Regions from separate parts of the Bradyrhizobium sp. CB3481 genome, predicted to be linked through region 1. Evidence: riboswitches for the same ligand, from Rfam matches in the RefSeq annotation. Region 1 holds a riboswitch; each other region holds the start of a gene.

Evidence for each region. Region 1 has a riboswitch for cobalamin ahead of QA643_RS31095 (TonB-dependent receptor). Riboswitches for the same ligand answer to the same signal wherever they lie in the genome.
Region 2: it holds a riboswitch for cobalamin, as region 1 does, so the genes downstream of both, QA643_RS02865 (TonB-dependent receptor) here and QA643_RS31095 (TonB-dependent receptor) in region 1, are expected to answer to the same signal.
Region 3: it holds a riboswitch for cobalamin, as region 1 does, so the genes downstream of both, QA643_RS27400 (DUF1636 domain-containing protein) here and QA643_RS31095 (TonB-dependent receptor) in region 1, are expected to answer to the same signal.
Region 4: it holds a riboswitch for cobalamin, as region 1 does, so the genes downstream of both, QA643_RS27340 (energy-coupling factor ABC transporter permease) here and QA643_RS31095 (TonB-dependent receptor) in region 1, are expected to answer to the same signal.

The regions. Positions count from the first base shown of each region.
Region 1 is NZ_CP121647.1:6,408,350-6,415,986, forward strand. Features, by position in the region: gene QA643_RS31085 (sugar-binding protein) at 1-716, opposite strand, end outside; gene bluB (5,6-dimethylbenzimidazole synthase) at 1,121-1,774, opposite strand; cobalamin riboswitch at 1,926-2,122, shown strand; gene QA643_RS31095 (TonB-dependent receptor) at 2,154-4,223, shown strand; gene QA643_RS31100 (iron ABC transporter permease) at 4,217-5,239, shown strand; gene QA643_RS31105 (ABC transporter ATP-binding protein) at 5,236-6,018, shown strand; gene cobD (threonine-phosphate decarboxylase CobD) at 6,031-7,017, opposite strand; gene QA643_RS31115 (ABC transporter substrate-binding protein) at 7,009-7,637, shown strand, end outside.
Region 2 is NZ_CP121647.1:612,435-620,071, forward strand. Features, by position in the region: gene QA643_RS02860 (hypothetical protein) at 1-81, opposite strand, end outside; gene QA643_RS02865 (TonB-dependent receptor) at 399-2,672, opposite strand; cobalamin riboswitch at 2,785-2,983, opposite strand; gene QA643_RS02870 (iron ABC transporter permease) at 3,119-4,162, shown strand; gene QA643_RS02875 (ABC transporter ATP-binding protein) at 4,159-4,935, shown strand; gene QA643_RS02880 (MBL fold metallo-hydrolase) at 5,121-6,161, opposite strand; partial or broken gene QA643_RS02885 (DsrE family protein) at 6,192-6,637, opposite strand; gene QA643_RS02890 (hypothetical protein) at 6,790-7,251, opposite strand; gene soxB (thiosulfohydrolase SoxB) at 7,248-7,637, opposite strand, start outside.
Region 3 is NZ_CP121647.1:5,618,599-5,626,235, reverse strand. Features, by position in the region: gene cbiB (adenosylcobinamide-phosphate synthase CbiB) at 1-826, shown strand, start outside; gene cobD (threonine-phosphate decarboxylase CobD) at 838-1,803, shown strand; gene QA643_RS27410 (cobyric acid synthase) at 1,814-3,262, opposite strand; gene cobO (cob(I)yrinic acid a,c-diamide adenosyltransferase) at 3,285-3,938, opposite strand; cobalamin riboswitch at 3,978-4,194, shown strand; gene QA643_RS27400 (DUF1636 domain-containing protein) at 4,288-4,662, shown strand; gene cobW (cobalamin biosynthesis protein CobW) at 4,659-5,693, shown strand; gene cobN (cobaltochelatase subunit CobN) at 5,693-7,637, shown strand, end outside.
Region 4 is NZ_CP121647.1:5,605,539-5,613,175, reverse strand. Features, by position in the region: gene cbiT (precorrin-6Y C5,15-methyltransferase (decarboxylating) subunit CbiT) at 1-1,043, shown strand, start outside; gene QA643_RS27355 (cobalamin biosynthesis protein) at 1,040-1,408, shown strand; gene cobM (precorrin-4 C(11)-methyltransferase) at 1,405-2,187, shown strand; gene QA643_RS27345 (cobyrinate a,c-diamide synthase) at 2,187-3,497, shown strand; cobalamin riboswitch at 3,809-4,029, shown strand; gene QA643_RS27340 (energy-coupling factor ABC transporter permease) at 4,069-4,746, shown strand; gene cobF (precorrin-6A synthase (deacetylating)) at 4,794-5,543, shown strand; gene cobT (nicotinate-nucleotide--dimethylbenzimidazole phosphoribosyltransferase) at 5,598-6,653, shown strand; gene QA643_RS27325 (histidine phosphatase family protein) at 6,648-7,223, opposite strand.

The sequences.
Region 1 (7,637 bases):
ATGATCTTGATCTTGTCGAGCTTGCCCGCCTCCTTCAGCACTTCGTAGATGCGCGGCGTGTTGTAGGAATAGAAACCGACGAGACAGCTGACGTCGGGCATGGCGGCGAGAATGTCTTCTACATTGCGCTTGGCACGGGTCTGATCGATCTCGTCGCCGCGAACGTCGACCAGCTCGATCTTCGACCCCTTGATCGTCTCCTTGACGCCTTCGATGCGCTCACGTGCATTGTCGGCCCCAGGCAGCCCGACGAAGCCGACGCACTTGCCGCCATTCGGCAGAGCCTTCAGCATCAGCTTGCCCGCTTCCTTGCCGAGATCGGTGTTGGAAGAGCCGATATAGGCGACCCGTTTCGATTGCGGAGCGTCGCTGTCGGTCGTGAATAGCACGGTCTGGGAGGCGACCTTGTCGAGCTGCGCCGTCTGGTTCTTCGGATCCACCGAGCTGACCATGATGCCGGCTGCGCCCGCGGCCACGAGGTCTTCCATCACCCGTTGCTGCACGGCGGCTGCGGCCTGTTCAGGATATTTGAACTGAAGATCGTATTTGGGCAGTTCGCCCTGCGCCTTCTTCACGCCGGCCTCGGCGATCTTCCAAAAGTCGGACGCACCATTGACGACGAATGCCAAAACCTTCTTGTCCGCCGCGTTCGCCGAACCGAAACCAAGCGCTGCCGCAAAGGCGACCGAAAGACCCGCAACCAAGAGACGCTGCATTCCACCCTCCCTGTTTTCGTGTGGTCGGCCATCTAAGTGGGGCCAACTCTTCCTACTGTTGAGCGACCGCCCCATCTCCTGCCATCAGAGGCTGCGCTACAGACCGCATCGTCAGCTCGGATCGCGAGATAAATGAGGCACGCACCTCAGATACCAGACGCCCGCCATGCGTGCAACTGCAGGAATCCGCCCTTCTCGCCTGATGGTGGTGAGGACCCGCTGATTCAGGACCTGATCCGCTGCACGCTTACGCCAGCCTGGCAGGGGCGGTGTCGTTGATCGTGGCAGGGCCGCCGGCAACCTGCTTCATGGCCCTGAGGGCCAGCAGGCGGCAGTTTGAGGTGCGAAACTCATTCGAGTACAGTCGGACCGCGGTGCGCAACTGGTCGCATGCATAGAAGCGATCATCGCCGAAAAATGAAATCGCCCGCAGGCCGACGCCCTTCCCAGCCGACACGTTCAAGTTCCGGACGATCGTCGTCAGCCTGCGGATAGCCGAGACAGAAATATCCAATCAGGCGCCAGTCCTTCGGCACATCCAGTATCCCGGCGATTGTGAGGCGATCGAGGATCGATACCCACCCCATGCCGATGCCCTCGGCACGGGATGCAAGCCAGATTGAAAAGACTGCAGTCACGACGGAATAGTCTGCCATCTCGGGCATCGTGCGCCGGCCAAGACCGTGGCCGAGGCCTGTCGAACGATCGGCAAACACCGCCAGATGACATGGCGCCTCGCGCAATCCGGCCAGTTTCAACGCGGCGTACCGAATGGATAAATCGCCAGAATACGCTTTGAGCGCATCGCGGTTGCAGGACTCGAAATTTTCAATCACCTTCTGCCGGCGGCCGGGGTCGTCCACCACCACGAAACGCCAGGGCTGACACAGCCCGACCGACGGCGCCTGACAGCCGATTTCGATCAATCGCTCCAGCAGGCCGGGCGGCAGAGGATCGCTGCGAAACCGGCGCACGTCGCGGCGCCAGCCAAACAGATCGTATAGGCGGGCGCGGAAAGCCTGGTCGAAGTGCGGCGCGGCTGGCGGATCGATGGTCATGACCTTTGCCTATGCTTCGCGGGAATTTCCCGGTCTGGAGCGAGAATCGCGTGAGAACCGCGGAATTCAAAGCCCTTGCACGCCATGACCGTCAACAGGAATAGACGCCGCCGCCTGTTCAGACGTGTTTGAAGTGCGCGCGCTATTGTGCTTATTTGGATTCGTCATCGGTGCCTTCGAAAGAAGGTGAAACGGGAATGCGGTGCGGGGCAATTGCCCCTACTCCGCAGCTGCCCCCGCAACTGTAAGCGGCATTCGCGATCCAAACGGCCACTGGGCTTCAAGCCTGGGAAGGCGGATCGCAGACCACCGCGAGCCAGGAGACCGGCCGCTGACGAGAAATCAACTCGTTCGACGGTGGGTCGACGGAAGGGGCATTATGAATTTGCTAGGATATGCTGCCGGCTCGGCGGCCATTGTTGCGTTGGCTTGTTGTCACAGCGCTGCGTACGCGCAGTCGAACTCGGATCAACTACCGCCGGTGGTGATCAATCCGGACACTCCGCCAAAACCGGCCCGTACAACTCCCAAAGATCGAGATCGAAGCAGGGTCGGCCCGGTGCGGCCGGCTGCGAATAACGTTCCCGCCCAGCCCGCGGAGGTGGTGGTAACGGCCGACAGGGAGCCCGAGCCCATCAGCCGCACCGGCAGCTCGATCAGCGTCGTCAAGGGCGAGACGCTGGCAACCAGCAATCCCGGCTCGCTGGTCGACGCACTTAGAACCGTTCCCGGCCTCGATATCTCTGAGAGTGGCGGTCCGGGTTCGACCGCGAACATCCGGCTGCGCGGCGCCAATACCGGCCAGACGCTGGTGATGATCGACGGCATCCGGATCAACGACCCGACCGCCGCGAGCGGCGATTTCGATTTCGCGATGTTTGCCCCAAGCGCCATCGAGCGGATCGAGGTGCTGAAAGGCCCGCAAAGCGCGCTCTATGGTTCGGACGCGATGGGCGGTGTCGTCAACATCATCACCAAGAAGGGTACGGGCCCGGCGCAATTCAATGTCCGCACCGAAGGCGGAAGCTACGGCACGGTCTCGACAACCGGATCGATGATCGGATCGCAAGGACCGTGGTCCTATGCGTTCACCGGCGGCGGCCAGAGCAGCGAAGGCTTTTCGCGGTACGGCTATCGCATTCCCGCTATTGAAGCGAAAAATCGCAATCTTGAACCGGATGGTTTCAGTCGATTGGGAGGTTCCGCACGGGTTGGCTACGATGCCGACGGCGTGCGGGTTGAGACCGGCATATTGTCGACGCTCACCCGGTCGAACTATGACGCGTCGGGTGCGGATGCTCCTTTCTTCAAGGCGCGGCGCCTGCTCGATCAGGTGTGGGCGAAAGCTTCCGTGGATACGCTCGACGGCAGGTGGACACACAGTCTCAATACATTTGAGACCCAGGCCGTCCGTTCCTTCAGTGAACTGTCCTATCCCCTGGTCAAGTCTTCGACCATCACGGACTATACCGGAAACAGCATGGGGGCCGAATATCAATCGACCCTGCGCATGGGTACGTTCGGTTCGCTGATCTATGGCGCGAAAACGCAGCACGAGACCGCGGATATTTTCCAAACCAGTTTCGTGCCGAAATTTGCCGCCTATGTGCCTCAAGTGCGCGGCAAGCAGGACACCAACTCCCTGTTCGGGCTGTGGCAACTGCCGATCGGAGAACGTCTGACGATCACCCTGGGGGGCCGCGTCGATGACGTGGTGGGCGTCTCCCGGTTCGAGACCTGGCGGGCTACCGCAGCATATGCGATCTCTGAAACCGGCACCAAATTGCACGCGAGCGCGGGAACGGGCGCGAAAGCTCCCACCTTGTTTCAGCTCTACTCTAGCAACCGCGGGGCATCGCTTGCCCCGGAGGAGAGCTTTGGATACGACGCCGGCATCGACCAAAGTCTGTTCAATGGCCGCGTAGCTGTTTCGCTCACTGGCTTCGCGAACAAATTCACCAACCTCATTGATTTTGTGAGCGCCGGTTCCGGCGTCTCCTGTCCCGTGTTGAATGCGTCGGGATGCTATTTCAATGTCTCACGGGCCGAGACTAATGGTCTGGAAGTCGGATCCAACATCGATCTTCTGCCCGGCTACGTGAAATTCAATGCGGCCTACACCTATCTGCACGCGGTCGATCTCGCGACCGGGCTGGTGCTGGCGCGGCGGCCGAAGAATCTGGCGCGATTTGCGCTCACCATCACGCCTACCGACAGATGGCTGATCGAACCCCGTGTACTCACCGTTTCCAAGCGCTTCAGCAGCGCCGGCCAGACCAACCGGGTCGATGCCTATACAAGGGTCGATCTCTATACCGAGTACAAGATCGATAAGAACTGGAAGGTGTTCGCGCGCGGCGAGAATATCCTGAACGAACACTATCAGGAGGTTTTCAACTTCGGTACCACCGGTCCGGCGGCGTATGCGGGGTTTAGCGCCACATGGTGAGCGCCGATCCCGCAAGACGACAGGTGATCGCAACCGCCGGGCTTGCTGCGCTGGTGGGACTGCTGGCACTTGGCTCGCTCGGCATTGGACCCGTGCGGCTGTTGCCGCTCACCGTGCTCGACGCCCTGCTCGGCGGCGGAACCGACGTCCAGCTGATTATCGTCGCGGAAATTCGGCTTCCGCGAACGATTCTGGGACTGGCAATCGGCGCGATACTCGGCCTGTCCGGCGCTGCGCTGCAGGGCCTGCTGCGCAATCCGCTGGCCTCGCCTTCCCTGTTCGGCGCGCCGCAATCGGCCGCGTTCGGAGCCGTGCTGATGATTGCGCTCGGCTTAGCCGACGTCCGGTCCTACGCGCTGCCGGTCGCAGGCATTACGATGGCGTTCGCGTCGGTGTTCGTGCTGCTCGGCATCGCCGGAAGAAATGCCGGCCTGCTGTTGTTGATCCTTTCGGGCCTGGCAATTTCCAGTCTCGCGGGAGCGGCGACCGCGCTGGTGATGAACCTGTCGTCCAACCCCTTTGCCGCGCTTGAAATCGCGTTCTGGCTGCTCGGCTCGCTGGAGGACCGTAGCTTCCGCCATGTCATGCTCGCATTGCCGTTCATCATCGCAGGCGCCACGATCCTGATCAGCCAGCGCAGCGCTTTTCGCGCACTGAGCCTCGGCGAAGAGACCGCACAAAGCCTTGGTGTCGATGTCGGCCGGTTGAGGCTAATGGTGATCGCGGGCGTCGCGCTGGGGGTCGGTGGCGCGGTCGCCGTCAGCGGGACCATCGGCTTTATCGGCCTGGTCGCCCCGCATCTGGTGCGGCCCTTGATCGGCCACGATCCGGCGCGCCTGCTGGTCCCGAGTGCGCTGGCCGGCGCGGCGCTGCTGCTGGCCGCCGATATCGCGGTGCGGGTCATTCCGTCCACGACCGACATCAAGGTGGGCGTGCTCACCTCGATCATTGGCGTGCCGTTCTTCCTCTATCTGATCGTGCGCGAGCGGCGGGCGCTCGGTGGAGGCGTCGCATGAGCGGAAAACCGATGCTGGCTGCGGAGCGGCTCGAAGTGACGCTGGCGGGCCGAACTGTGCTGCACGATGTTTCGCTGTCGCTGGCCTCAAGGCAGCTTGTCGCGTTGGTGGGACCGAACGGCGCCGGCAAGACCACCCTGCTTCGCGCGCTGGCAGGACTGGTGTCATCGACCGGCACGATCGAGGTTAGCGGCGATCATTTGTCGTCACTATCGCTGCGGGAGCGTGCCAAGCGTTTTGGCTACCTGCCGCAGGGCCATCTGGTTCACTGGCCGTTGCCGACCAGTGACGTGGTCGCGCTCGGACGATACCCGCACGGCGCCACCGATCCGGCGCGACTATCCTCGCGCGACGAACAGGCCGTGTTGCGTGCAATGCAGGTTACCAATGTTGCTGCGTTTTCCGAACGCCCTGTTACGGAATTGTCCGGCGGCGAACGCAGCCGGGTCGCGCTGGCGCGGGTGCTGGCGGTCGAGGCGCCGATTGTGCTGGCGGACGAACCGACCGCCTCGCTCGATCCGCATTACCAGATCGACGTCATGCTCAACCTGCGCAGCGCCGCCGACCGCGGCGTGCTGGTCGTGGTGGTGACGCATGATCTCGGCCTCGCCGCACGGTTTGCCGACACCGTGCTCGTGCTGTCGAACGGCCGGCTCGTGGCGCAAGGAAAGCCTGCGCAGGCACTTTCCGAGCAGGTCATGGCCGAAGTGTTCCGGATCAGCGCCTACCGCGCCGATTATCGCAACGAGGCCGTGATCGTGCCCTGGGCCGGGGCTTGACCGATGGCCCGGCTAATCGCTCAACGCGGCCGCCAGACGGTCAAGACCAGCGGCGTCGGACGGCAGGCCAAACCGCAGGAGGTCGTCGGCCCAGTCGAAACTCCGGCACCAGATATGCCGCTGCGCCAGCGCGGCGTGCAGCCTCGAAGCATGGGGATGCCGGGCAAGCCGGAACAGCAATGTGCCTCCGGCAATCGCAAAACCCGCATTCGCCAAAACCTTGTCGAGCTTGCGGGCCTGCTGTTCAAGCTTGCTCCGCGTATGATCGGCCCATGCTTGATCGCCGAGCGCCGCGGTGCCTATCAACAATGCCGGCCCGGAACACGGCCATGGACCCAGCGCCGCGGCGATGCGCTCGATGGTGTCAGGCGCTCCGACCGCAAATCCCAGCCGCAATCCGGCGAGGCCATAGAATTTCCCGAACGAGCGCAGGATCACTATAGGCCAATCGGGGCACAACGCGACCGCGCTGATGGCCGGATCGACATCGGCGAACGCTTCGTCGACGACAAGCCAACCGCCACGTTCCTTCAGTTGCGTCGCAATCCGTGTCAGCGCGGCGCGATCGGTGACGCGGCCATCGGGATTGTTGGGATTGACGACGACCGCGTGAGCGGCATCTGGAGGACAAACTGCGAGATCGTCGATCGCGATCACCGGATGCCCCGCACTGCGCCAAGCGAGCGCATGTTCGCTATAGGTCGGTCCGACGATCGCTACCGGCCCGGGCGCCGCCAGATAGGGCAGCAACTGAATCAGCGCCTGCGTCCCGGCCGCCGCGGCGATGCCGGCGCCACCGGGCGCGCCATAGGCCTTTCGCGCCGCCCAAAGCAATGCCTCCGATTCAGCGCGCGAAGGCAAACACTGCCACGCGCGTTCCGGCAGATGCTGCGGAATCGGCCACGGCCAGGGGTTGATCCCGGTCGACAAATCCAGCCAACTGCCGGGATCGCCGCCATGGCGCGCGATTGCCTCGGTAAGGTCACCACCATGCTTCATGCGCGCTTCTTGCCATCATCGGCCTTAAAATGCGAGAGGCTGCGAAGCGTTCTTGTCGCCCTCGCTATTCTCTGCTGCATCGGCCTGCAAAGCACTTCATATGCCGCCGAGTTGCCGCGGCTTGCGTCGATCAATCTGTGTACCGATCAGTGGCTGGTGACATTGGCGGATCCGGAGCAGATTCTCGGTCTCAGTCCCTATTCCCGCGATCCGGCCCGGTCCTGGGACCCGGTGAAGGCCGCGCAATTCCCGAAACTCTCCGGCGAAGCCGAAGACGTGTTGGTTCTGAAGCCGGATATCGTCGTCGCCGGACGCTTCACCAAGCGCGCGACACGGCAATTGCTGAAGGAAAAAGGACTTGTTGTCGTCGAGTTCGATGCTGCCCGCTCGCTCGATGAGGTGAAAAAGCAGATCCGGCAGATGGGCGATCTCGTGCAGCATCCTGACCGGGCCGCTGCCGAAATCAAAAGGCTCGATGCGGCGATAGCGCATGCGCGCGAAGTCGTGTCGCGCAAATCTTATCGGGTGCTGGCGCTGTCCAGGCGCGGCTGGGTGCCTGGCGGCGACAGTTTGATGAACTCGCTGCTGGCCACCACAGGCCTCAGCAATGCAGCCGCCGA
Region 2 (7,637 bases), 2.2 Mb from region 1:
TTCCCGCTCTGCCAAGGCGGACCTGGCATCCTCGGCCGCCCTTGCGGCCTTGTCGGTACGATCTTGATCGTCGTTCGTCATTTCAAGTCAGTCTCAGTCCATTTGTTGTTTTTAACCGCGCGTCCGACCGAATCCGCCGCGGATCGGCGCCGTCTTCGACGCTCGCGTTCCTGTCACGCCGTTTGAGTTGCGACAGATATGTCGAGCGATTTTGCGGCTTCATTTATCACGGGATCCGATCACGGAAAGCGTTATTTTTGGTCGAAAAGATGTCGCTTTCTTTTCAAATCAATCGCGACCGTGCCATTCCGTAATATCCAAAAACCATTCTCCCGGGCGGAGCTGCCCGGGAGAATATCGTTTCGCCGGATCCGGCATGGCCGGACCGGTCATTCCGCTCAGAAAGTCGCGCCCGCCTTCACCATGAAGGTGCGGCCCGGCAGCGGATAGGCGGAGAAGCGGCCCGGTGTGAATGAACTGGCGATCGCGTAATCGTAATAGAGCGCGTTGAACAAATTGTTCACGCCGACCGACCAGAAGAAGCGATCGTAGGCGCCGCTCAGTTTCAGATCGACGGTGGCGTCCGCCGGAATACGCCGCTGAGTGTTGGCCTGGTCGTTGTCCATGAAGCGTTCGCTCCAGGCGCGCACCGTGGCGTCGAACACGAGATAGTTCTGCCAGATGTTCCAGGTCACGCCGCCGCTCGCGGTGTAGCGCGATACCAACGGCACGTCGTTACCGGCGAACTCCCCTTCGCGAAACACGGCGCGGGTGTAGGCCACGCCGCCGCGGAGCGTCACGGTGTCGCTGACCCTCAAGGAGGCGCTGGTCTCCGAGCCGTAGCGGCGGGTCGGACCGAGGTTGACGTTGTAGAACAGTGCTGGAATGAAATGGATCTCATTCTCGAGATCCATGTTGTAGATGCCCGACTGCATCTGAAAGCCACCGCTCTTGATGCGGAATCCGCCCTCGATGTCGTGCGAGGTCTGGGTCTTCAACTGGAAAGTCCCTGGAACGAAGAAGGGGCCGTTGGAGACACGCTCGTCGACGGTTGGGGTGCGGAATGCGCGCGCGGCGCGGCCGAATACCGAGAACACGCTATTGAAGCGGTGCTCGAGGCCGGCATGCAGCGCGTATTGTGTTTCGTTGCTGTCGAGCGGAGAGGCCGCGGGGCTGCAATTGAAGAACATGGCGCAACCGGGCGCATTGGGATCGAACCGATCGCGGGCACTCAGGCTGGTGTTTTGAATCCTGGCGCCATAGGAGAAATCGGTCGTTGGCAACAGGCCGATCGTTTGCTGCCAGTAGCCGGCCAGCGTCTGTTGCGACAGGTCGTAGATGTGGGTGGGCGCCAGGCCTTTGAACGCTCCACGGTCCTGATTGAATGTCGCATCGTAATAATCGATGCCGGTCAGTATCTGCGAGGGAATTCCGAAGATCGAATTTTTGACGCTCAATCGCGGCGTGATCGACCAGGTCAGCAACGCTGCGTCGTTATAGGTGGAGGAGAAGCTCGGAAGTGGCGAGGCAAATGGCACCGCGCCGAAGAAACCGCTTTGCGTATCCTTCTTCCGGAAGCCGCCGTCGACGATCAGGTCGACGCCGTTCATGATTGTCTTGGTAAAGCCGGTGGTGGCGCTGGCGCCCTGCTGGTTGCCGTAGTCGAACGGCGTATTGGTGCCCCTGCGGTCAGTCACGAGTTGATTGAGTCCGATTGAGGGATCGACGGTGCGTCCGCCCGGGAATCCGAGCTTCTGGTCGTCACCGGTTACCGTAAGGAAGGCCTTGAGGTCCGGTGTGCTGTAGTTGAGATTGCCTACCCCGTTGCGCTGGTCGAGCGCGTTGTTGACCCGGTAACCATCAGACTTGATGGCGTTGCCATAGAAGGACGTCGACCAAGGTCCGTAATTGGTCGCGGCTGAGATATTCGCAAGCCGCTGGTTGAAGGAGCCGACACCGGCCTCTGCGCGCATCGCGACGGGTGGGCCGCCAACGCCATCCTTCAAGACGATATTGACGACGCCGCCGACCGCATTGTCGCCGTAGAGCACCGCACCGCTGTTGCCGCGGGTGATTTCGATCCGCTCGATCGACTGGAGCGGGATGGTCGAGAGATCGACGCCGGCCATGTCGATATCATTGAGCCGGCGACCATTGATAAGGACCAGGGTGTTGGCAGTGGCAAACGCGCCGAAGCCGCGGAGATCGACCGACGTCTTGGCGCCGTTGACGCCGCCATAGAGCGATTGCAACTGCACGCCCGGCTGTTGCGCAATGATCTCGGATAGCGTCTGCGCCGGCGAATGCGAGATCTCGGCTGCCGTGATCACCGTCGCCGACGCGCCGACGATGCCGGAGAACTGCCGGCCGCCGCTGCCGCCCGCGCCTTGCGAAGCGCTTTGCGACGAGGCATCCGAGCCGGGCCCTGATGCGGGCCGCGCGCCGGTCGATGGCGCAGCGGCCGGCACGACGCGGCGCGAGGTCGATGGTTCATCGTAGGTCGGTTTCGCGCGGGTCCGGTTCGGGTCGGTGGGCGAGGTTATCTCAATCGGCGGCAATGGCTCGGATGGCGTCTGCGCGGCTGCGCCGGAAATGCCGAGCGATACGATCGGCACCAGGAAACTGGAGGCGAGCCAGAAGCGGCGTTGCCGCATGGGGGTGGTTGAAGACATGGTCGAGACCTCGGTATGACGTCAGTGGCACGTCACAGCGAACCAAGTCTCACCATGTGCTCTCAGCAGCTCAGGTGAAGCTAATGCCTGTACTCCCCGACCGACATCTTCGCGTGTGACCACGGCTGACGGCAGGTCTCCTGGCTCGCGGGTCGTTACCCCATCGTCGCCTTCCCAGGACCGAGATGCCCAGTGGCCTATGACGAAGGATTCGCCGCTTACAGTTGCGGGGGCAGCCGCGGAATTGGGGATTTCCCCGCACCGCATTCCCTTTTGATCCCCAAACGGGAACCGTCGGGAACTATGGTAGAAGTTTGTCAAATAGCGAGTCAATCCGCCGGAGGCGCTCTCGCAATCCTCACTGGACAAGTGCGCTATTTTTGTCGCATGCGCGGCGCCTGCCGGGCGCCTGTACCTCAGCGCGCAAAACTGCTTTAGGACGATCGATGAGTGTCGAGGCCGTAACCCTGACCAACGCGGACGCCGCGCGCCGGCGTATCGGCGCGACCTTCGCGTTATCAGCGCTCGTTGTGCTGCTGATGCTGATCTCGCTCGCTATCGGGCCGGTCCGGCTGACGCCACCAGCGGTCGCGGAGGCGTTGTTCGGCGGCGGCAGCGACGTATCGCAGGTCATTGTGCGGGAAATCCGCCTGCCGCGGACGCTGCTGGCGCTGGCGATCGGCGCCATTCTCGGATTATCGGGCGCATCGCTGCAGGGCCTGTTGCGCAATCCGCTGGCGTCGCCCTCGCTGTTCGGCGCGCCGCAATCGGCCGCGTTCGGCGCGGTGCTGGTAATCGCACTGGGCCTTGCCGATGTGCGCTCCTATGCGCTGCCGGTCGCGGCGATCATCGCCGCCTTCGGCTCGGTGTTCGTGCTGCTGTCGATCGCGGGGCGCAATGCCGGGTTATTGATCCTCATTCTGTCGGGACTTGCGATCTCGAGCTTTGCCGGAGCCGCGACGGCGCTGGTGATGAATCTCTCCAGCAATCCCTTCGTGGTGCTGGAGATCGCGTTCTGGCTGCTCGGATCGCTGGAGGACCGCAGCTTTCAGCACGTGATGCTGGCGTTTCCCTTCATCATATCAGGCGCGGCCATGCTGCTCAGCCAGCGCCATGCCTTTCGCGCGCTCAGTCTCGGCGAGGAGACCGCGCAAAGCCTCGGCGTCGATGTCGGCCGTCTGCGGCTACTAGTCATTTCGGGCGTCGCGCTCGGCGTCGGCGGGGCGGTCGCGGTCACCGGCACGATCGGCTTCATCGGCCTGGTCGCGCCGCATCTGATGCGGCCCGTGATCGGCCATGATCCGGGCCGGCTGCTCGTCCCGAGCGCGCTCGCCGGCTCCGCGCTATTGCTGGCAGCGGATATCGCGGTACGCATCATCCCCTCGACGTCGAACATCAAGGTCGGCGTGCTGACCTCGATCATCGGCGTGCCGTTCTTCCTCTATCTGATCATGCGCGAGCGCCGCGCGCTCGGCGGAGGTGTCGCATGAGCGAGCTGCTGACCGCAACCGGGCTCAATGTGCGGCTCGCCGGCCGTATCGTGCTGCAGGATGTCTCGCTGGCGCTGACGGCGGGCCATCTGGTGGCGCTGGTCGGTCCCAACGGCGCCGGCAAGACCACACTGCTGCGCGCGCTGGCGGGATTGATCCCGTCCGAGGGCGCGATCGAGATCGGGGGGCAGGCGCTGTCGTCGCTGCCGCTGCGCGAGCGCGCAAAGCGCTTCGGCTATCTGCCGCAGGGGCACATGGTGCACTGGCCGCTGCCGGCGCGCGATATCGTGGCGCTCGGCCGCTATCCGCACGGCGCGACCGATCCGGCGCGGCTGTCGCCTGCGGATGCCGAGGCGGTGCTGCGCGCGATGCAGGCGGTCGACGTAACGGAGTTCAGCGATCGCCGCGTCACCGAACTATCCGGCGGCGAGCGCAGCCGCGTCGCGCTGGCCCGTGCGCTGGCGGTGGAAGCGCCGGTGATCCTGGCCGACGAGCCGACCGCTTCGCTCGATCCGCGGCACCAGATCGACGTCATGCAGAATTTGCGCGCGACTGCCGACAAGGGCGTGCTGGTGATCGTGGTGACGCACGATCTCGGGCTTGCCGCGCGCTTTGCCGATCACGTGCTGGTGCTGCGCCAGGGCCGCCTGGTGTCGCAGGGCGCGCCGGCCGAGGCGCTCTCCGAACAGGTAATGGCAGATGTATTCCGGATCAGCGCCTATCGCGCGGAACACCAAAACGAAGCCGTGATCGTGCCCTGGGCCGACGTCTGATGCGACGGCGGCAGCGTTGAAAGTTGTGGGGGGCAGGAGCCGCAAATACCGCGTCGTCCCTGCGAAGGCAGGGACCCATAACTACAGGGCGTTGTAATTCAAGCTAGGCGTCAGCCACGGCATTCACTCATCGGCGCCACGGCGTATGGGTCCCTGCGTTCGCAGGGACGACGACATCATCTTGACTACCCCTGCACCACCGGCCCGCCGACCTTCTTCCACGCGTCGATACCGCCCTCGATATGCGCGGTATTGGCGAGCCCCGCATTCTTCGCGGCGGCTACCGCCATCGCCGAGCGCTCGCCGAAGGCGCAGAAGAACACCACGCGGCGGCCGGTCGCGGCGGCGACCTCGCGCAGCATGCCGCCGGGCTTCAGGCTCTCGGCGATGCCGGGATAGGGCGCGTGCAGCGCGCCCGAGATCGTGCCGTGCTTGGCGCGCTCGCCGGCCTCGCGCAGATCGACGAGCAGGATATCGGGCCTGCCGAGGCTGTTGATGGCGTCGCGCGCGGTGAGCGCCAGCCCCTGCTTGGCGAGATCCTCTTGGTGCAGGCCGACATGCATGTTGGCGGGCACCGCGACGTCCATCATCTTGGGATTCGGCAACTTCAGGTTCGCCATCAGCTCGATATATTCGTCGACGTTGCGCACCTGCAGCCGCGGATTGTAGCGCTTCTCCTCGCCGATGGTGGAAACCGTGTCACCCTTGTAGTCATGCGCGGGATACACCAGCGTTTCCTCCGGCAGCTTCAAGAGCCGGTTGAAGATCGACTCATATTGCGCGCGCGAAGAGCCGTTCTGGAAATCGGTGCGGCCGGTGCCGCGGATCAACAGCGTATCGCCGGTGAAGACGCGGTCGCCCATCAGATAGGAATAGGAATCGTCGGTGTGGCCGGGCGTGTACATGACGTCGAGGCTGACGCCCTCGATCGTCACCTTGTCGCCGTCGGACACCCGCATCGACACCACGTCGGCCTTGCTCTGCTCGCCCATGATGGTGATGCACTGCGTGCGGTCGCGCAGTTCGCCCAAACCCGTGACGTGGTCGGCATGCAGATGGGTGTCGACCGCCTTGACCAGCCGCAGATCGAGTTCGCGCAGCAGCTGGCAATAGCGGTCGGCCTTCTCCAGCACGGGATCGAGGATCAGCGCCTCACCGCCGGCGCGGCTTGCCAGCAGATAGCTGTAGGTGCCGGAAACGCTGTCGAAGAGTTGGCGAAAGATCATGGCTGTATGCCCGTTGAATGTCTGGTCAGATCAGGGCCGCACATAGCTCCAGCCCTGTTCCTGCAATTCCATCAAATGTACCACGCCTGAGGGCACGATGGTGGCATCAGACACAATTGTGATCGCGCGCCCCTCGGCCTTTTCCATGTTCTGCCTGGTGTTGTTGCAGGCGGAAAACTGCACATTGCCGGGGAACGCCATGTCCTTCAGCCGCTTCAGGCGATCCTGCACCGGCGAGGTATCGGCGCGCAGCTGTGCAGGCCCGGGCCGTAGGCGACGATGTCGATGTCTACGTCCTCTTTCCTGGCGCGGTAATATTCGATGACGTTGCTGGCGTTGTTCAGCGCAAGATTCATCACCTGCGGGTCGTTCTGGTTGACCTGGATGGCGAGGCGATGCGTCTTGACGTCGGCGGCGAGGGCGCTGGAGGTGAGAGTAAACAAGAGCAGCGCGATAGTTGAAAAACGGCGAAGCATTACGGATTCTCCGATTTAAAGCGAAAATCTATCCTTCGTCATTGCGAGCGGAGCGAAGCAATCCATACATCCGTTATGCCGTGACATGGATTGCTTCGCTCCGCTCGCAATGACGAGGAGGCACCCTCGCGTCTCGCTTCACGCAACGACAATCACGGCCTTACCAGCGTATACCCATTCTCCGTCAGAAACAGAATCTGAGCGACGCCGACCTGCACCGGCGTTGCCGCCGCGATGAACTCCGGCCGCTTGCCGCTCTCGCGCTCCAGCGTATCGACGGTGTTGAGGCAGATGTCGAAGCGCGCGCCCTGCACCACCAGGCTCTCGACCATCTTACGGTTCGGGTTTTCCGGCCGCAGCAAATCGATGCCGGGGCCGAATGCCACGATTTCGATCGCGACCTTGTCTGGGTCGTAATGCTTCATCAGGTTGCTGGCGACGCTGAGCACGAGGCTCTGCTTGCGCGGGTCGTTGTCGGAGAGCTGCAGCACGATCTTGTGCTCGGCAAACGGCTTGTCCTGCAGCGGCGCCTGCTGGGCGCGGGCGCTCGGGGCGGCGGCTGCGATCAGAAGCGCCGCGATCCCCGTGCGAGCGATGGCCGCAAAGCCCATCATAACTGTCCCGCAATGCCCGGATTGCCCTCGACACCCTTCAGCGTGACGCCGGGCGCTGCCCGGTTTGGCGGCTTGCCCGATTTCAAATGGCTGGTGACGACGTCCCAGATCGGCGCGCCGCTCTGCTCGTTGACCGAGGCCCAGCCGGCCACTTTGTAGCGCTTGCCGGCCTGCAGCGCATGGCCGTTCTCGAGCTTCAGATCGGAAATCCGCTTGCCGACGGATTCAGCCGGCGTGCAGGTGTAGTGCAGGCCGCCGACGCGAACCATGTCGCCGCCCTGCTGGTAATATGGATCGGCGTTGAAGAGATTGTCGCAGATGTCTTCCAGCACGTCCTTGATCTGGCCGCCGGTCATGGTCGCCACGTAGGTCTCGGGATAGCTGAC
Region 3 (7,637 bases), 790 kb from region 1:
TATCCTTGATATCAGCTTCAACAGGACCATCGACCGGCCTGGAGTCCGGCGGATTGCTGGCGCAGCCGGGGCTCTTTTCGTGATTGGTCTTTCGGCCGGCATCGGATGGGCAATCCAAGTCGCGCTTGCCTTTGAATGGAACCGCATCGTGATCCTGGGAATTCTGGCGTGGCCCCTGGTTGCGCTGCGTTCGCTCTATGATCATGTGGCTGCGGTTGCTCGCCCCTTGCAATCCGGCGATATCGCAGCCGCACGCGCGGCTGTCGCGCAGATCGTTGGACGCGATCCCGCAGCACTCGATGAAGCGGGCATTGCGCGCGCGGCCATCGAGAGCTTGGCCGAGAACGCTTCCGACGGGATTGTGGCGCCCGTGTTCTGGGGGGCGTTGTTCGGCCTGCCAGGCATCGTCGGTTACAAGGCGATCAATACGCTCGACTCCATGATCGGCCATCGCACGATGCGTCACGAAGCTTTCGGTTGGGCTGCCGCGCGCATCGACGATCTTGCAAATTTCATACCGGCGCGTCTCACCGGCCTGTTGTTTTTGCTGCTGGCGAGGTGGCCCTCGAACTCGTTGTCTTGCATGGCGCGTGACGCGAACCGCCACCGATCAATCAATGCCGGCTGGCCGGAAGCAGCGATGGCGGGCGCGCTGGGCGTGCGGCTCAGCGGGCCGCGCATCTATCACGGAAGCATCTCCGATGAACCCTGGCTCAACGAAGGCGCACGCGATCCGCGCGCCGTTGACATCCGGCGCGGACTGACACTTTACGTCCGCGCCATGGTTCTGTTGGCCGGTGCCCTTACGATTTTGGCTTTCGCGTGACGGAGAGGGCAATGCTCGAGCATGGCGGAAATCTAGATCTTGCCGCGCACCGCTTCGGCGGGCGCGCACAGGACTGGATCGACCTCTCAACCGGGATCAACCGGCAGCCTTATCCGGTGGGTGAGGTCGAACCCAGGTCCTGGAGTGCGCTGCCTTCGCGATCCGATATCGATTCCCTTCATCAGGCCGCGCGAGAGGCCTACGCTACTAAGGCGCCAATCGTGGCGCTTGGTGGCGTACAAGCGGCCATCCAGTTGTTGCCGAGTCTTTCATCGCGCGGTCGGGCGCGGATTCTTGCGCCGACCTATAACGAATACGCGGCGGTTCTTTCCGCTGCAGCCTGGGACGTGGCCGAAGTTTTTGATCTCGAAGGGCTGCCGGGAGCAGATATTGCCGTGGTCGTCAACCCAAACAATCCCGACGGCCGATGCTTTGCTCCAAGCGAACTGCTGGCGCTCTTGCCGCGCGTCGGTCGCCTCGTCGTCGATGAGAGCTTCGCTGATGCCGTTTACGGCTTGTCGCTGGCATCTGAAGCGGGACGGCCTGGGCTGTTAGTCCTGCGATCGTTCGGAAAATTTTACGGACTGGCGGGACTGCGCCTCGGTTTCGCGCTCGGCAGCGAGGCCGATGCCGCTGCGCTGGCCGCGATGGTGGGCCCGTGGCCGATTTCGGGTGCAGCGATTGTGATCGGACGGCGCGCCTTGCTTGATCGTGATTGGGCAAACGCGACCTCGATGCGTCTGGCACGCGATTGCCTCCGCCTCGATGCTGAAGTGCAATCACAGGGCTGGAGATTGGTCGGCGGCACGCCGCTGTTCCGACTGTATGAAACCGGCGACGCACGCGCCGCGCAGCAGAAGCTCGCGCGTTGCCAGATATGGTCGCGCATATTTGGGAAGAGGCCCGGGTGGCTGCGGCTTGGCTTGCCGGGCGACGAGACGGAATGGGCGCGGTTTTCTGTCACAGTCTCGCCTTGATCGCTGCTCCTCAGCGGGCAAGCGCAAGTAGGCCTTCGACATCGAGATGGGTATCGATGTAGTCGGCAAGCGTGTCGAGCGCGCTCTCCACCCTGGCGCGGTACTGATGGTCCGCGGCCGGAATGTCCAGTTGCGCGAGAAACGCCTTGCGGAAACTGTCGGAGGCAAACAGGCCGTGCAGATAGCTGCCGTGCACGCGGCCGTCGCTGGATACCGCGCCTTCCGGCGCTCCGCCAATCAAAGCAAATGGCCGTGCACGATCCGGCCCGTCGGTATCCCCAATGTGAATCTCGTAAGCCTCGATCGGCCGGTTCGTCGCCATGTGGACTGCCGTGACCCGGGCTAGAGTCTTTTGTGCAGTCATCACCGTTTTTACGTCGAGGAGTCCGAGGCCGGGAGTTTCTCCCGCAGGTCCCTCGATTCCCTCCGGATCTGCCACACTGCGTCCAAGCATCTGGTAACCGCCGCAAATGCCGAGCACATGCCCGCCGCGACGATGATGCGCAAGAAGATCGATGTCCCAGCCTTGGGCTCGCAGGAAGGCGAGATCGCCGCGTGTCGACTTCGAGCCCGGCAGGATCACGAGCTTTGCATCGCCAGGGATTGCCTCTCCAGGCCGGACCATCACAAGATCGACATCAGTTTCCAGCTTCAGTGGATCGAGGTCGTCAAAATTCGCGATCCGGGACAGCGCGAGAAAGACAATTTTGCACTTGCCTACCTTGCGTGCGCCGGTAAGGCCGAGCGCGTCTTCGGCCGGAAGTTCGCTCGCGCGGGCGAAGTAGGGAAGGATCCCACATCCCCGCCATGTTGTGCGGGCTTCGATCAGCCGGTAGCCGTCGTCAAAAAGTGATCGATCGCCGCGGAACTTGTTGATGAGGAAGCCGCGGATCATGGCCGCATCTTCGGAATCAAGCACGGCCTTGATTCCGATGAGCTGCGCAATGACACCGCCGCGGTCAATGTCGCCGACCAAGACGACGGGAACGTCGGCCTTGCGGGCAAAGCCCATATTGGCAATATCGGCGCTCCTCAGATTGACTTCAGCGGGGCTGCCGGCGCCCTCGACGAGAACAAGATCGGCACGATGCTTGAGACGGGCGAAACTCTCGAGAACCGGCGCCATCAGCGATGGCTTCATCGCCGCGTATGCACGCGCGCGCAGCGTCGCAACGCGGCGTCCGTGCACGATAATCTGGGCGCCGACATCGGTTTCCGGCTTCAGCAAGACCGGATTCATATCTGTATGCGGCTCGACACCTGCGGCTTGCGCCTGCAATGCCTGCGCGCGCCCAATCTCGCCGCCATCGATCGTCACCGCGGCATTGTTCGACATGTTCTGCGGCTTGAAAGGCAGCACCCGATTGCCGCGCCGGGTCGCAGCGCGCGCAAGGCCGGCCACGATGAGCGACTTGCCCACGTCCGAACCGGCTCCCTGGATCATCAATGCGCGCGCCATCGAATCGGATCCCGATTGCTGGTCAGAACTCAACGCCAGGCTGGGCCTTGATGCCCGATCGGAAGGGATGCTTCACGAGCGTCATCTCCGTGACGAGGTCGGCGACGTCGATCAAGTCCTGCTTGGCATTGCGTCCAGTGAGGACGACATGCGTCATTGGCGGCTTTGAATTCTTCAGGAACTCAACGATCTCCCCAATCTCCAGATAGTCGTAGCGAAGCGCAATGTTGATCTCGTCGAGAACTACCATGCGCAAGCTTTCATCAGCGATCAGCTGCTTGGCTTTTTCCCATGCGGTGCGGGAAGCGGCAATGTCGCGGGCGCGATCCTGCGTTTCCCAGGTAAAGCCTTCCCCCATTGCATGGAATTGGCACAATTCGCCAAAATGCCCGGTGAGCAGGCGGCGCTCGCCAGTATCCCATGCACCCTTGATGAACTGCACAATGGCGCAGGGAAAGCCATGCGCGACGCACCGCAAGATCATGCCGTAAGCTGAGGAAGATTTTCCCTTGCCAGGCCCGGTGTGGACGATGATGAGTCCTTTCTCTCCACTCTTGGTGGCCATCATCCGGTCGCGCGCGGCCTTCTTCTTCGCCATTTTCGCCGAATGGCGTGCATCCAATGCGAATTCGGAGATCGCGGTCTCGTCCTCGGCAGCATCAGGTCTGGAAGTCATCTGCACGTCCCTTTGGCTTGACAAGTTGCACGCTTGGGCAAATGGTGGGGTAGCGTTGGTTCCTGTCCTACGACAGGCGAAGAGGGAATGCGATAGGGCTCCAGCCTCAAAGCTTGAGCCTGAAGCGCAGCCGCCCCCGCGACCGTGACCGGAGAGATCTCCAATAGCCACTGACCTTTAAAGGTTGGGAAGGTGGAGATCGAAGGAAAAACCTGCTCCGCAAGCCGGGAGACCTGCCAGCGCACCGATTGACCACCGGCGGACGGGGTGTTCCGCGACGGGGAGCGAACCCGTGCGTCGTTGGTTCGCGTACCTCATCGCCTCCGCCAGAGATACTTGAGAAGAGGCGATGACCGTCACACTTCACGTCTGCATCACCTGCCGTGCCGGCGAGGCCGTAAGGAAAGGCGAAATCACACCGGGCGCGCGTCTGCACAGCGCCATCCTCGAGGCTGGCGTGCCGGAGGGCGTCAGCGTCGCTCCGGTCGAATGCCTATCGGCCTGCAGCCAAGGCTGCTCGATTGCACTCTCCGGGTTTCGGCGCTGGTCCTATGTGTACGGTCGCTTGTCCGATGCAAACGCACCCGATGTGGTCGCCGGGGCTGCGGCCTATGCGGCGGCGCCAGATGGTATTGTGCCATGGCGCAGCCGACCGGAGATTTTCCGCACGCAATCGCTTGCCCGTATTCCACCTATTGCCGTCCTGCCGGAGTCCGCCGAATGAATACGCTCACCAAGGTTCCGGTGACCATCATCACTGGCTTTCTCGGGTCAGGCAAGACGACGCTGATCCAACACCTGATCACCAATGCGAATGGCAAGAAGCTTGCGGTGCTCGTAAACGAGTTCGGCAGCGAGGGCGTCGACGGTGAGATCCTGAAATCCTGCGCCGAGATCAGCTGTCCTGCCGAAAACATCGTCGAGCTCGCCAATGGCTGCATCTGCTGCACGGTTGCCGACGACTTCATCCCGGCCATGGAACAGCTACTCTCGCGCCGCGTGAGGCCTGACCATATCCTGATCGAGACATCGGGCCTGGCTTTGCCGAAGCCGCTGCTCAAGGCGTTCGACTGGCCGCAGATCCGCTCGCGAATCACAGTCGACGGCGTGATTGCGCTCGCGGATACCGAGGCCGTAGCGGCCGGCCGCTTTGCGCCCGACCCTGCCGCAGTGGAAGCGCAGCGTTCGGCCGATCAAAACCTCGATCACGAGACGCCGCTATCGGAAGTGTTCGAGGATCAGATCGCGTGCGCGGATATCGTTCTGCTCACGAAGGCGGACCTTGCCGGCGCGGAAGGACTTGAAGCGGCCAGGGCGGCGATCGCTGCCGAAACGCCGCGTCGCGCGCCGATGCTGCCTGTCGTCAACGGTGCCGTCGATACGCGTGTGATCCTTGGTCTCGAAGCGGCGGCTGAGGACGATCTCGCTGCGCGACCTTCTCATCACGATGGCGAAGAAGAGCACGAACACGACGATTTTGCTTCGATAGTCATCGAGCTCCCGGAAGTTGCTGACGTGGATGCGCTGGTCGAATCGATCCGGCGGCTTGCGCGTGAGCACAACGTCCTGCGTGCCAAGGGATATATCGCGGTCGCGGGCAAGCCGATGCGGTTGCTGCTGCAATCGGTCGGCGAGCGGGTGGGGCATCAGTTCGACGTGCCCTGGGGCACGCGGCCAAGGCGGTCGAAGCTGGTTGTGATCGGCGAACGCGACGATATCGATGAGGCGGCCATCAAGGCGGGACTCGGTATCTGATGCACATCGTCTTTCGCGAGAGCCGCGGTCTTGCGGAGACCGCGATCCCTAAGGATCTCGGGCAGGATCCGGCCGACCTCGTCGTGCTCTCGTTCTCAGACAGCGATCTCGCCGCGTTTGCCGCCGGTTGGCGTCGCGGCCGTGGTAGCCTGCCGCCGTTGAGGCTCGCGAATCTTGCCGAGCTGCTTCATCCGCTGTCGGTCGACACCTATATCGACCGGACGCTGTCGCATGCGCGCGGCATTTTGGTGCGCTTGATCGGCGGCGAGTCCTACTGGTCATATGGGCTGGCTGCCCTGCATCAACTTGCGAAGGACCACGACATCGCGCTTGCGGTGCTCCCAGCGGACGGTCGTCACGATCCGCGGCTGGATGCGCTTTCGACATTACCCGTCTCGACGCTCGGACGGCTGAAGGCGTTGTGCGACAAGGGCGGAACGGTTGCGGCGCAGGCAGCAATCGCCCAACTCGCGCTGGCCTCGGGTCTCTACGCGGGACCTGTCGCCGGCGAAGTTGAAATTCCCGAGATCGGTTTCTACGATCCGTATCGTGGTGCAATCGTGGCGCTGCCAAACAACCCCGATCGGGGGCGGCGTGCGCTCGTCACCTTCTATCGATCCTATCTCACCGCAGTCGATACCGCTCCGGTCGACGCGCTGATCACAGCCCTGCGGAAGAAGGGTTTTGATGCGTATGGCGTGTTCGTCACCTCTCTAAAAACGGCCGGTGTGGCGAATTGGCTTAAACGACAATTCGAGCAATGCCCGCCTGCTGTGATCGTCAATGCAACCGCCTTCTCTGCGGTCACCGACGACGGCACGACGCCTTTCGATGCAGCATCCTGTCCGGTGTTCCAGGTCGCATTGTCGACGGCCCGGCGCGATGAGTGGTCGCAATCGCTTCGCGGTCTCTCGCCGGGCGATCTGGCGATGCACGTGGTGTTGCCGGAGGTTGACGGCCGGCTGCTGGCAGGCGTGGTCAGCTTCAAGTCGCCGAGCGCACGCGATCCTGATCTGCAATTCGCGCACCTGGTGCACATGCCCGACGACGAACGTGTCGGGGCTGTGGTAGATCGGGTGGCGGCCTGGCACAGGCTCGCGAACAAGCCGGCATGCACGAAGCGGTTGGCGATTGTGCTCTCGAACTATCCGGGTCGTCCGCACCAGATCGCGCATGCGGTCGGGCTCGACGCGCTTGGTTCGGTGGAAACGCTATTGTCCGATCTCGGCGATGCCGGTTTTGACGTGAAGGCAACAGAAGCGCTTAGTGCCGCTCTCCTGCAGGAGAAATTGACCTTTAGCGTTGCTGATTACGGTGAGGAGCTGGCGAGACTTCCGCACCAGCTGCAGGATGATCTCGCGCGCGCCTGGGGTGCGCCGGAGAACGATCCCGCCTGCAGTGACGGCGAATTTCATTTCTCAGCGATCGAGCGTGGGAAGGCGATTATCACCGTTCAGCCGGAACGCGGGGATGTCACCAATCGTGACACCGAGTATCACGATCTCTCGCACACGCCTCGCCACGCCTATATCGCGTTCTATCTCTGGCTGAGGCAGCAAGAGGTCGACGCGGTCGTCCACATGGGCACGCATGGAACTCTGGAGTGGCTGCCCGGCAAGTCGGTCGCGCTGTCGGCTACCTGCTGGCCGGAAGCACTGATTGGCGACGTGCCGGTGGTCTATCCCTTTATCGTCAACGATCCCGGTGAGGCAGCCCAGGCCAAGCGGCGCATCGGTGCGGTCACGATCGGCCATTTGCCGCCGCCGCTGGCCCAGGCCGCGTTGCCTAAAGGGTTGCGTCCGCTCGAGCAACTCCTCGATGAGTATTCTACGGCTGATGGTCTCGATCCCGCGCGCCGCCACCGCCTGATTATAGCGATCCGCGATGAAGCGCGTGCCGCGGGCCTGGAAGAGGATCTCGGCCTTGGCGCCTCGGCCGCTCCGG
Region 4 (7,637 bases), 800 kb from region 1:
GCCGCGGTCATCGCTGGCCGGTGCCCTTCGATGCGGACTGCGTGCTGGCGTGCCGTGGGCGTCCAACAGCGGTGCTCGCCTCGGGCGATCCGTTCTGGCACGGTATCGGTAGCAACCTTGCGGGGCGGCTGAGCAGGAGCGAATGGATCGCGCATCCTGCTCCCTCGACATTCTCTCTTGCCGCGGCGCGGCTGGGCTGGCGGCTCGAATCTGTCATTTGTCTCGGACTTCATGCCGCGCCCTTCGAACGCCTAGTGCCGCATCTCGCACGCGGAGCTCGCATCATCTGTCTCGTGCGCGACGGCAGGGCAGCCGGCGATCTTGCCAGCTGGCTGACGGCGCGCGGCTGGGGCGCGTCACCGCTGTGGAGTCTCGCCGCGCTCGGTGGGCCGCGCGAACTTGTGATACTGTATCGAGCTGACAGCTACGCGGCCGATGCGGGCGTCGGTCCGCTGGCAATTGCGCTCGAAGCCACTGGACCGGACGGAGTTCCGCGCGCCTCCGGCCTTTCAGACGCGCTCTTCGTGCATGACTGCCAGATCACCAAACGGCCGATGCGCGCGCTCGCGCTCTCGGCGTTGGCGCCGAGGCCCGGTGAAAGGTTGTGGGACATCGGCGCGGGCTCCGGTTCGATATCCATAGAATGGGCTCTCTGCGGTGGCACGGCGATCGCAATTGAAGCGCGGGGCGATCGTGCAGCGAACATCCGCAGCAACGCCGCGGCCTTCGGCCTGACGCATCGGATCAGCGTGATCGAGGGAGCGGCACCTCAGATCCTTTCAGGCCTTGAGACGCCGCAAGCCGTCTTCATCGGCGGTGGGGCCGACGCAGCGATGTTCGATGCCGTCTGGTCGCGCATCGAGGCAGGAACGCGGATGGTTGCCCACGCAGTTACGCTGGAGACAGAGGCGCTGCTTTGTGACCTGCATCAACGCCACGGCGGCGAACTGATGCGGGTCGAGATCGCGCATGCCGGTCACCTCGGACGTTATCGCTCCTGGGAGGCGGCGCGGCCGGTCGTGCAATGGAGTGCGGTGAAGTGAAGGTCGCAGGTTTAGGATTTAAGCGAGACGTGATGGTTGCTTCGCTTCGTGAAGCGCTCGACGCTGCGGGAGGTTCTGACGGTCTCGCTGCAGTCGCCACCGTCAGCGAGAAGGCCGAAACCGCTGCGCTCCAAGCGCTGGCGTGTGAACTCAATGTCCCGGTCAGACCCGTTCCTGCCGATGTCCTGGCTGGCGTGATCACGCCCACACAGTCCGAATTCATCAGGGCGAAGTTCGGCACGGGCTCCGTCGCCGAAGCCGCGGCGCTAGCCGTGGCAGGCCGTGGCGCGCGCCTTGTTTCGACGCGGACCGTTTCTCAAGATCGAATGGCGAGCGCAGCAATCGCGGAAGGGGACGGCGAATGACTGTGCACTTCATCGGCGCCGGACCGGGCGCAGCCGATCTGCTCACCTTGCGTGGACGCGATCTCATCGCCGCCTGTCCGGTCTGCCTCTATGCCGGCTCGCTCGTGCCGGAGGGAGTCCTCGCGTATTGCCCAACGGATGCGCGCATCGTCAACACTGCCCCACTATCGCTCGACGACATCATATCGGAGCTTGTCACCGCGCATCGTGAGGGCAAGGACGTGGCACGGCTGCATTCTGGAGATCTGTCGATCTGGTCGGCGATGGGCGAGCAATTGCGCCGGCTGACTGCGCTGCAAATTCCCTATTCAATCACGCCAGGGGTGCCGGCCTTTTCCGCCGCCGCGGCGGCGCTCGCGGCCGAGCTCACGCTGCCGGGTCGCGCGCAATCCGTCGTGCTGACGCGAATGCCGGGCAGGGCGAGCGCGATACCGGAGGCCGAAAAACTCGCCGCCTTTGCCACGACCGGTGCGGTGCTCGCAATCCATCTCTCGATCCATCTGCTTACCAAGGTGATTGATGAGCTGACCCCGTACTATGGAGCAGACTGCCCGGTCGCGATCGTTTGGCGCGCGAGCTGGCCGGACCAGCGCATTATTCGCGCCACGCTCGGCACGCTGGATTCTGCTGTCAGCAGCGAGCTCGAGCGTACGGCCGTCATTCTGGTCGGTCGCACACTGGGTTCGGAAGATTTCGCAGAAAGCCGCCTGTATGCTGCCGACTATGACCGCCGCTATCGGCCGCTCGGGCCGACGCCGCGCTTTCCGGAAGGCTCGTGATGGCGGCGAGCCTCGTCATCTCCGCGCCTGCATCCGGTGTCGGCAAGACGACGCTGACGCTGGCACTGGCACGCGCCTATCGCGATCGCGGGCTAAAGGTGCAGTGCTTCAAGAGCGGGCCCGATTATATCGATCCGGCGTTTCACGCGGCCGCCACGGGGCGCTCCTCGCTGAACATCGATAGCTGGGCCATGCGTCGTGAGGCGATTGAATCGGTCGCATCGCGCGGCGCCGATGCGGACCTCGTTCTGGCCGAAGGTTCGATGGGCCTGTTTGATGGCGTTGCCGCACCGGGCGTCTCGGGTACCGGCGCGACTGCCGATATCGCCGAGATGATGGACTGGCCGGTCCTACTCGTGATCGATCCCTCCGGACAGGCGCAAACCGCCGCGGCGATGGCTGCGGGACTGCGCGATTTCCGCGCGGGCGTGGGTCTTGCCGGCGTCGTTCTCAACCGCGTCGCCAGCGCGCGGCACGAAGACCTGGTGCGCCGCGCCCTGTCAGGCGCCGGCATTGCGGTATTCGGGGGCTTGCCCCGCCATGCCGCCATCACCTTGCCGAAGCGGCACTTGGGTCTCGTGCAGGCCGAGGAGCAGGCTGAGATCAACGGCCTCATTGCAGAGGCCGCGCGCGTCGTTGCCGAGCATGTCGATCTGGATGCGGTGCTGCAATCGGCGTGCGCCTGGAAGGCGCCAAGCGACGCGCACGGTCTAGACGTCAGGCCGCCCGGCCAGCGCATCGCTCTCGCACGCGACGCCGCATTCTCGTTCGTCTATACGCACATACTGGAGGGCTGGCGCGCAGCCGGAGCCGAGATTGTGACCTTCTCGCCGCTCGCCGATGAAGGCCCTGATGACAGCGCCGATGTCTGCTGGCTGCCGGGCGGCTATCCGGAATTGCACGCTGGCCGACTCGCAACAAATCGCCGATTTCGCCGCGCGCTAACATCCTTTGCGAAGACGCGGCCGGTGCATGGCGAATGCGGGGGCTACATGGTGCTGGGCTCCGCCCTGACCGACGCCAACGACGTACATCACGAGATGACGGGATTGCTCGGCCTGGAAACGAGTTTTGCCCAACGTCGCATGCATCTGGGCTATCGGCTTGCGGAGCTTGCGATGCCAATGCCTGGGCATCAGGCTGGTACGCGTCTGCGCGGCCACGAGTTCCATTACTCCACGATTGTCTCTCAGCCCGATACACCCCTGGCTATCGTGCGTGACGCGACCGGCGCGGTCGTTGTGGAGACCGGCTCGCGACGCGGCTACGCCACCGGCACGTTCTTCCATCTCATTGCGGAGGACAGGTGAGCGGCTTTGTTTCGTTTGTCTCGGCTGGTCCAGGCGATGCGGAGCTCCTAACGCTCAAGCCGGCCGGGCGTCTGAGCGTCGCGGAATTTCAATTGCGTGCCGCTGGCCCATCAGGAATCGACAACCGTGGTCTATATTGGCAAGCGGACATTTCCAGCGCCGACAGACGCGGCAAACTGCGATGGCGTCGGGGGCCATGCCGTGCTCAATCAGCCTTCACGAGGATTCTTTTCGGCGCGCTGGCGGGAGAGAGAGCTTGATGACGCCGCCGCCCGATCTCGCGAGCCCCTTGACGCGTCCTCGTCGGAAGGAGCACACAGTACAAGCATGGTGCTCCAAGCGGCGCAAAGCTCCGGAGCATAATCGGGAACGGGGAAGGGCGGACCCAATTGCGGCGCCCGAAGCCCCGGCCGCTCCCGCGACTGTAAGCGGTGAGGAGCTCCGATCCGCCACTGGGCCGTCAGGCTCGGGAAGGCCGGAGACCCGTTTCGAACCGCGAGCCAGGAGACCGGCCCTGCAGTTTTTGACACGAACGCCGTCGGGTGGGACGGCAGAAGGAAGGACGTAGATCATGCATATCGAACCAGGTATCGTTACGGGCGCCAAACTCGTGCTGGGATACGCGACAGCCGCTGTTGCCGGAGGCTGCGCCTTGAAGCTGGCGGCAGAAACCGTGCGCGAGCAGGGGATCGTTTCATTCGCGGTGCGCACCGTCGCCACAACGGTCCTGGTCTTCTCGTTCTTCGAACTCCTGCCGCATTTCCGGGTCGGGGTCTCGGAGGTGCATTTCATTCTCGGCTCGACGCTATTCCTCTTGTTCGGCGCAGCGCCAGCCGCGTTTGGGATAGCGCTTGGTCTTCTGCTTCAGGGGCTGTTCTTCGCACCGGCCGATCTGCCGCAATACGGCATGAACGTGACCACGCTGCTGGTGCCGCTTATTGCGATCCGGGCGCTGGCCGGGCGGATTATTCCCCGCAACACCGCCTATGTTGATCTGCAATATCGCCAGGCGCTTGCGCTTTCGACCGCCTATCAATCTGGCATCGTGATGTGGGTCGCTTTCTGGGCGTTGTATGGTGCGGGCTTTGCGGCCGAGAATCTCACTTCCATCGCGTCTTTCGCCGCGTCCTACGCGGTCGTCGTTGTCATCGAGCCGCTGGCTGATCTGGCCGTGCTGGCAGTGGCGAAATCGATGCGTACCGTGACCGGGGACGGCTTCGTCACCTACCGCTTGCACAACGCTGCATAAGTTTAAGTGAGGGCGGTCGCAGGCAGCGGCCGCCCTTCGCATAAGTTATGCTGACGCTCTCACTGATAGGCATCGGTTGCGGCGATCCCGAGCAGCTAACGTTTGCTGCGGTGCGTGTGATCAACGCCGCCGATCTCGTCCTCATCCCGCGCAAGGGCGCCGCGAAATCCGATCTCGCTGAATTGCGGCGGACGATTTGCGCACAGGTGCTTAACAACGACCGGACGCGGATCGCCGAGTTCGTCATGCCCGTGCGTGACGCCGGCCAGGAGGATTACCGCAAGAGCGTGGACGAATGGCACGCTGCGCTGGCCGCGACCTGGTCGCAGGAATTTGCACAGCATCTCGGAAGTGAGGGGCGCGTTGCCCTCCTGATCTGGGGAGATCCTTCGCTATATGACTCGAGCCTGCGGATCGCGCGAAGGCTCGATCCGTTGCCAGCCATCGAGGTCGTCCCCGGCATCACGTCAATCCAGGCGCTTTGCGCGGCACATTCGCTGCCGCTGAACGACATCGGGGAGCCTTTCCTGGTGACAACGGGACGGCGGCTGCGCGAAGGCGGTTGGCCGTACGGCACGAACACGGTGGTCGTGATGCTCGATCGCAGCGCAGCGTTTCAGTCGCTCGATCCGGCAGGGCTATACATCTGGTGGGGCGCCTATATCGGCATGCGTGAGGAGATCACGATGTCGGGTGCGCTGGCCGATGTGGGTCCAAGCATCGTCGCCGTGCGACAACAAGCGCGCGAAAGGCATGGCTGGATCATGGACAGCTACATTCTCAAGCGCGGATCGTAGCGCTCCCCGCGAACGGGCTCGCTCGGTAACGACAACATTCAACGGCAGGACAACATGCTACCGGAGTGGGTCTATCAGGAGTGCCCCGACGTTTCGCCGATCCATCGCGATGCAGCGCTGGCCCGCCAGGCTGAACTTACCAAACCGAACGGCGCACTCGGCCGGCTCGAGCATCTCGCGATCGAACTCGCCTGTCTGCAACGAACGGAGCAGCCGCGAGCCCAACGCGTGCCGATCATCGTCTTCGCCGGCGATCACGGGATCGTCGCCCAGGGCGTATCGGCCTATCCGCAGGAAGTCACGATCGCGATGATGTCCAGCTTCGCCTCGGGCGGCGCCGCTATTTCGGTACTGGCACGCGAGCTGGGCTTGAGTCTCGAGATCGTCGATGCGGGCACGCTCGCGGAAGTTCCGATCAAGGGTGTCGTGACCGACAAGCCACGCCGGGGGAGCCGCGACTTTAGCGAGGAACCGGCACTTGAGCCCGCGGAGTTGGCTTCAGCCCTTGACTGCGGCAAGCGCGCGGTTATGCGGGCTGCGACGACGGAACCCGATCTTTTGATCCTTGGCGACATGGGCATCGGCAATACCACGACTTCGGCGGCAATCGCCGCGGCCCTGCTTGGCATGAGCGCCGAGCAAATGGCCGGCAGCGGAACGGGTGTGGATGCTGCCGGTCGCGCACGTAAGGCGCACCTGATAGACGTCGCGTTGGCTCGTCATGGGCTCGCAACGCCAAGTATTGCGGCCGAGCGGATCCTTTGCGCGGTCGGCGGTCTGGAAATTGCGGCGATTTGTGGCGCGATCATCGCCGCCGCACAGCGTCGCCTTCCGCTTCTGATCGACGGCTTCATCGTTTCCGTCGCGGCATTGGCAGCGGTGCGTCTCAATCCTTCGTGTCGGCGATTTCTTTTGTCCTCGCATCAATCGGCAGAGCAGGGCCACCGCCTGGTTCTCCAGGCCTTGAATGTTCAGCCCCTATTCGATCTAGGTCTTCGGCTCGGCGAGGGATCGGGCGCCGCACTCGCATTGCCGATCCTGCGGCTTGCATGCGCCCTGCACAACGGCATGGCGACTTTCGCGCAAGCCAAGGTTCCGAATCGCTCATAAGGTGACATTCTGATTTACGGACACAACCCGCCAATCGTTCCGCAGCCGATCAATTCGCGTTATGGATAGCGGATGGATAACAAAGCGCAAGGCTGCTTGTGGTGCGATGTCGAGCGCGACGCAGAGCGCAGCGCGAATGGTGCCAGAGTGGACGACGAGCGTTGCCAAACCGGGAGTTATCTTGCCAAGCCCGTGCCGGACCCTGGCGATTTGATCTTCGAAGCTTTCGCCGCCGGGTGGGCTTGAGCGAGCTGCATCCTTCCAGAACTGCGCATAGCTTTCTCCTCCGAAAGCGGCGAGATCGTCGTGACGTCGGCCCGTCCAATCTCCGAAGTTCTGCTCCATGAACTCAGGCACCGGGATTGGGTTAAGCCGAAGGGCACGCGCTGTATCGAGAGTTCGTTGAGACGGACTAGCATAACTTAGATCGTTCTGCGGCAAGCACCTTCGCACGGCTTCCAAATGCGTCAAGTCACCAAGCTCGGCCGGAGCATCGGGAGGATGAATTATACCTCCCGGGCAGTCAACAACCGCATGCCGGATCAGCCAAAGGAAGGTCTCTCCTTCCATTCAATACCTCCAAAGATGTGACGGCCATGCGATGTTGTTGCAAGTAAGATAGGGCACTTCCATTTCCGCGTTGTCAATGCGAGAAGGTCTACGCGAACACCGCTCCGATAGGGCACGTAACTTCACCCATCAATGGAGTCTTCGACCAGGCTGACATTGACTCTACGCCGGGCTTAATTCTAGATGTTCACGATGGTTCCCTGTCGAAGTCGTCGATCAGCAGAAGAGCAGGGGCAGGGCGACAATGTGGTTTGGTCGCTGTCACTGTTTGCCGCGATCACGGCGATGCTGGGCGCCGCGGTTGGAATAAGGTCGATCAAGCTTAGACATAACGGGGCGGTTTCCTTGTATCGAGGCTGGCATGCCTGCCATCACGTGCTCGGCTTGATTTCGATTTTTTCGTCCTCACGTGCA